One region of the Leuconostoc lactis genome, then DNA from elsewhere that is predicted to be linked to it. Evidence: riboswitches for the same ligand, from Rfam matches in the RefSeq annotation. Region 1 holds a riboswitch; the other holds the start of a gene.

Region 1 (3,179 bases):
GCGCAAAGCGCTTTGAAACTGAGCCACCGCCTGATGCTAAGACCAGATCAACACCGTCAAAACTTTCTGGCGTGGCTTCTTCAACCGTCACCGGTTCGCCTTTAAACATTAAAGTCGTGCCAGCCGAACGTGCTGAAGCCAATAACTTAATTTGACCAACCGGAATCGTTGATTGTTCCAATTGTGATAGCAAACGTGTGCCAACTGCGCCAGTGGCGCCCAAAATTGCCACATGATAAGTTTTTTCTGTCATTTTGTTCTCCTCAATGTTAAGTTTGTTACGCTGTGTATCCTAATCAACAAGTACGCGGTGCAAGCGATCTTGCATCCCAGTCATGATTTCCCAAGGTGCTAGGCCCGCATGTTGCGCGACATCTTCCAAGGTATTTTCTAACCCACCGTCACGACCAATCAAAGTCACTTTTGTTCCCACAGGATATTCATGCGGCAAGCGAATCATCATTTGATCCATGGCGATTTGACCAACAATGGGTACATATTGCCCATCAACAATCACGTTAAAGCCGGTCAATTTGCGTAGCCACCCGTCGCCATAGCCAATCGGTACTGTCCCAATCCATTCGTCGCCCGTCGTGGTGTATTTGTGGGAATAACTAATGCCTTCCCCCGCCGGCAGTTGCTTCACAAAGTTGATTTCACTACGTAAAGCCATGACCGGTTGTAACTCATGGCCATCGGCCAATTCGCCACGGGAAGGTTCCACGCCATACAGGACTGTCCCCACGCGAATGACGTCATGTGGGACTTCGTCAGCGTGATACATGGCAGCCCCAGAGTTGGCGACGTGATAATATTCTGGTTCCGGTAAGCCATCCGTCAACTCATGCCAACGCGCCAGTTGCATCTCAAAATAATCAGTATTAGCCGAATCGGACTCGGCAAAATGCGTCGCTAAGCCAACATAGTCAAATAAATCATGATGTGCTTGGACATAAGCAATGGCTTCGGCCAGCGCTGCACGATCACGGAAGCCAATTCGGCCCATTCCCGTATCAACCCCTAACGAGACATGCAAACGTTGTTCACCGGACAAATAAGTCGCCGCCTCTTTTAACCAATCAAGCGACACAACCGTAGCCATAATATGTTGGACGGCCATTAATTCCGCATATTGCGCTGGTGAAATCCCTAAAATTAAAATCGGTGCCGTTAGTCGCTCATGGCGCAAAGCCAAAGCTTCATCAATAATGGCTACCGCTAAGCCGTAGACACCACCTGCCACGGCCGCCTTTGACGTTGGGATTAACCCCAAGCCGTAGGCATTAGATTTAACAGCCAAAAAGATTTTGTCTGCGCCTGATGTTTGCTTCACGACGGCGACATTATTTTTTAAAGCTTTTTGTGATATTTCAATTTGTGTTGGCCTTGTAATTGCCTCTACCATAGTCACACCTTTTTCTCATAAAATAAAAATCCGTGGCTGCTTGGAGGGCAGTCACGGATCGCAATAAAAAACGCTTATCTCCGTCATAGCACCCCGCATCCGCGACAGTCCATTGGCTCTTAACCAATGGCCCAGCTAACTGACATGATAGTGCCAACGCTTCGGCCACATCCCCTTTTGCTTGCTTCAGCGTATCTATCAATACTCCACAAGTGACTCTTGTCTATGGCAACCTCTATGATTTTCTCATTGTTTTTATTTTATTCTAATACTTTTATTTTGTCAAATGCGTTGTTATGATCTCGTTATCAACCCTGCCCACTATAGCTTAACTTGAGTCACTTCGCCACTCAACAAAGCATGTGACTCGCCAGTATCGTCTACCAACAATAACTCACCCTGTTGTCCGATGCCGGTTACCTGCCCTTGCAGCACCGTTGTGCCAATTTGGACCGATACATAACGGCCTGTTAAATAAGCATGTGCTTGGTAATAGGCAAGATGTTGTCCTTGTTGATAACCTGAAAAATCAGCTTGCAAAGCTGTGAAAATCTTGCAGACTAACCTATTTTTATCCACATCGACATCAAGTGCGCCGATTTTATCCCGCAGTTCAGGTGGCACAACCGTGGCTAAAATATTCAAACCAACACCGATACTGACTTGCGTGAGCTGACCTGCGGTCAGAATACCCTCAGCAAGAATGCCGGCAATTTTGCGATCCTGATAATATAAATCATTCACCCATTTCATAGCTACTTGAATACCAGTTACTTCAAAAATGACCCGCGCAATCGTTGCGGCCACACCGGTGGTCAATAGTCCGGCATCAAAGCTACCAGTTGGCACGTCAAAAACAAACGTCATATACACACCGCTCCCTCGCGGTGAGAAAAATTGACGTCCGAATTTTCCGTACCCAGCAGTTTGTTGATTGGCAACCACAGCAAAAGGCCGAGCCACGCCTGTATTCAGCATGTCTCGACCTTTTATCATTGTTGACGCAACCACATCAAAAACTGTCATGTTTTTCGGCATGTTGTTTTGTGTCAGTAGTTGCACCATACTAATCTGTTTCTTTCTTATAGGATAGCGCCGCAACGTTTAATTCACGGTCACCAAAGCCCTTTGTAAAGCTGACTTCGTGGGAAACGATAATGACATTTCCTGGGAATTTGTCAATCGCTGCCCGTAGGGCATTTTTCGTCCCTTCATCCAAATGGTTGGTTGGCTCATCTAAAATCAAGAAATTACTTGGCTTCATTTCCATAATGGCCAACTTCACTTTTGTCTGCTCACCACCAGAAAGTTGTTGCAACGGCTTTTGCGCGTTTTCAGCGTTAATCCCTGCCGCAGCCAATCGGGTCCGCAACGCCTTTGGTTCTAGCGTTGGGAAACGATCTTGCATTTCTTGTAATGGTGTCTTTGTGTCATCATCCCATGCCAAGTCTTGGTCGAAGTAGTTAACGACGGCAGACGGTGAGAATTCAGCTGTCCCGTGTAAGGCAGGAATCACACCGAGAATTGACTTAATCAATGTCGACTTACCCGCGCCGTTAAAGCCTTTGAAGACAATCTTTTGTCCCGTTGTCACTGAGAAAGTTACTGGCTCCAAGACTGGGGTCACGTAACCGACGGACAAATCATTGACTGTCAATGCGTTGGCAGATTGTGAGTTCACATAAGGGAAATTGAATTTTGCTTGTAATGTTTCTGACGGTGGATCAATCTTTTCCATGCGCGCCAGCATCTTTTCACGTGACTTCGCTTGCTT
Region 2 (3,179 bases), 620 kb from region 1:
GCCCCAACCAATACATTGTCACCAACACGGACGGGTTCTGCTGAAGCCGGTTCAATCACCCCGGCTAATACGGCACCAGCGCCAATGTGTGAATTTTTACCCACAATAGCACGACCACCTAAGATGGCCCCCATGTCAATCATCGTGCCAGCACCAATTTCCGCGCCAATGTTGATGACTGCGCCTAACATAATCACGGCATTATCCCCAATCGTAACCTGATCTCGAATAATTGCCCCCGGTTCAATGCGGGCATTCACAGCCTTTTTATCGAGCAATGGAACTGCTGAATGACGTGCATCATTTTCAATATAAACATTTTCTGCCGGTAAATTAGCAATCAGTGGCGCAATATCAGCCCAATCGCCAATCAGTTGCCCAAATGACACCCCGCCAAATTGTTGTACCGTTACCGGAATTTCACCGGCTAAGACCCCTTTATAAGTTACTTTCACGGGCGTGACTTTTTTAGCATTGGCGATGAAATCAATCAATTCTTGGGCTGCATTTTCTGTCGTTGTCATGTTTTTTATCCTCTTATGATTCTTCTGGTGTGCTTGCAAGGTCATAGTCACGATCTAACGCGACGATATCGGCATAAGTTTCCCGCGCCACAACCACTTGATGTGCGCCATTTTCCACGAAAACCACTGCTGGTCGTGGATTGCGGTTGTAGTTGGAAGCCATGGCATAGCCATAGGCGCCAGTTGCTTGAACAGATAGGATGTCGCCAGGTTTGGTTTGCGGTAACGCTTGTTCCCAAACTAACACATCCCCTGATTCGCAATATTTACCAGCGACACGCACAACTTCAGTCGTTGGCGCATTTGGATCATTGGCTAACACCGCATCGTAGTTCGCTTGGTAAAGGGCTGGTCGAATATTATCCCCCATGCCCCCGTCAACGGCGAGATACTGGCGTAAATCCGGAATATCCTTGCGTGAGCCAATTGTATAAAGTGTTTGCCCGGCTGGTCCAACAATCGAACGCCCTGGCTCAATCCAAATTTCCGGCATTGGCCATGCAAATGCTTCAGCTTTTGCTTTCAGTGTGGCAATGATTGCTGCTGCATAGTCGCTTTCAGGCAATGGCGTATCATCATCGGTATACCGAATCCCAAAACCACCACCCACGTTAATGACGGCTGGGGTCCAACCCCAACTATGGGCTGTTTCGGCCAGTAAAGCGGCGTTCTTTTCAAAGCCCGTGACGTCAAAAATCTGTGACCCAATGTGGGCATGTAAGCCACGTAAATTAAGGTTTGCATCCAGTCGTGCAATCTCATAGGCACGTTTTGCTTGACCAGTCAATAAATCAAAGCCAAATTTAGAATCTTGCTGACCAGTGCTAATGAATTCATGGGTATGCGCTGAAATACCTGGTGAAATACGCAGTAGAATGGCTTGTTGTACTTGTTGCGTAGCGGCAATTTCTGACAACCATTGCAACTCTAAGAAGTTGTCAACAATAATCGTCCCCACGCCAGCACGTACCGCCATCGTTAGCTCATCCCAACTCTTATTATTGCCATTAAAGCTCAGATGGGCTGGTGGAAAACCTGCTGCCAGGGCCGTGTATAATTCACCCCCCGATACAATATCTGCGTGAATACCTTCTTGCTGGGCAACTTGATAAATGGCCTTCGTTGAGAACGCCTTTGAGGCATAACTCACAACATATGGGACATCTTCGCGCTCAAAAATTGCTTTAAACGCACGCATCGTCTGACGGATTTTAGAGACGTCGTAAACATATAACGGTGTGCCATAAGTGTCGGCCAATGCAACGGCATCGACGCCATCAATGGTCAAATGTGCTTGTGCGTTTGTTGAATAATCCATATACCTTCTCCACCTTAACGATGCCCTAATTGTTAACATAAAAAGCCTTCTGTTCGAGACATGGTCACGGACAAAAGGCTTCTAAAGCTTGCATTTTTGACAGTTTCCATAGCTCACCGTTATTTCTAACGACAGTCTAATAGTTCTTAACCATTAGCCCAACAAACTAACTTTGTAGTGTTAGTTCATTTCGGCGATTTCCCCTTTGACTTACCCTCCCAATTGCTACAACAATTCAGATAAGCGACTCCTGTCAATCGCAACCTCTATGTGAAATTAAATTTTATGTTGTTATTATAATAGCTTATGCATTTAAAAATGTCAAATTTTTAATTTAATATGGCGTGTCAATGAAAGTTAATCCTAATTCTTTGCCATATTTTTGAATCGTCGCTTCTGATAAATTCATTTCAAAAGCTAAATCAATATAACTCGTCATACCGGCGTTAAATAAGGCGAGTACTTTGGCCTTACGCTCATCTTTCCCAATTGCTGCCTCTGTACCAAGCGCTTGTACGCCATGGCCAACGAGTGCTTGGCTCGCTTCACTTTTCGGCTTGTCATCACGTTGATCGCGTTCACGATAAGCTTGCGCAGCGGCTTTGATGTCTAATTGTTCGACTGTGACATCCGTCGTGATGTCGCTGGCTTTTTTAAATTGGTAATTCAAGATCATTCCTCACACTTGGGCACGTTGTATCATCGCTTGCCCATCAACAGGGGCAAAAACGCCATTCTCATAAACGGTTGTCAAGAGGTCTTCTCCTGGTTCGCTTTGTGATACCGTGACAATTTGGCCATCTCGGCGAATCACTTTAAGTAGTCCTGCTTTTGACGCTTTTGAAGCATCCGTTTTAGGCTTCTTTTGGATATTGATGTGCTCACCAGTGGCTGTCTCCGCATAGGCTGCTTTGATGGCAAAGCGTGCTGTGTCTCGAGTAAAGCCTTCTTGTAACAAACCACCACCAGAGCCAACTACCAAATTATCCGCTGACCAACCAGCAGCCATCAAGGCTTCATAAAGGGCAATAATCGTGTCTGCTTTCATACCATCGCCTTGAATAATGCCGACATTATGTTGCAAAACGCGATAACCTTTGGCATTTGTCGTCGTCCCAAAAATTTCAGCAAGCAGGTCGAGCACCTGCAAATCAATCGTTAACGGATCGCCAGAATCTGGTCTGAGAACAATTCGACCCTCACGTGCCATAATGCGTTCTTTAATTTCTGGTGACCCAATCACATTTTTCACAAAATTGAGCGCATCGTATGAATCGATGACAATAGATAAAATAGCATCATCCGGTGCCCGATCCAATTGCGCATGGACATAAGCG

Evidence for each region. A riboswitch is a leader RNA that binds a small molecule or an ion and turns the genes downstream of it on or off. The one in region 1 is predicted to bind lysine.
Region 2: linked by a shared signal. The riboswitch ahead of lysA (diaminopimelate decarboxylase) and the one ahead of alr (alanine racemase) in region 1 are both predicted to bind lysine.

The regions. Positions count from the first base shown of each region.
Region 1 is NZ_CP042420.1:652,210-655,388, reverse strand. It holds gene FGL80_RS03325 (aspartate-semialdehyde dehydrogenase) at 1-253, opposite strand, end outside; gene alr (alanine racemase) at 293-1,405, opposite strand; lysine riboswitch at 1,484-1,651, opposite strand; gene FGL80_RS03315 (biotin--[acetyl-CoA-carboxylase] ligase) at 1,727-2,431, opposite strand; gene FGL80_RS03310 (ABC-F family ATP-binding cassette domain-containing protein) at 2,472-3,179, opposite strand, start outside.
Region 2 is NZ_CP042420.1:34,629-37,807, forward strand. It holds gene dapD (2,3,4,5-tetrahydropyridine-2,6-dicarboxylate N-acetyltransferase) at 1-524, opposite strand, end outside; gene lysA (diaminopimelate decarboxylase) at 538-1,842, opposite strand; lysine riboswitch at 1,944-2,119, opposite strand; gene FGL80_RS00170 (hypothetical protein) at 2,177-2,512, opposite strand; gene FGL80_RS00175 (nicotinate phosphoribosyltransferase) at 2,522-3,179, opposite strand, start outside.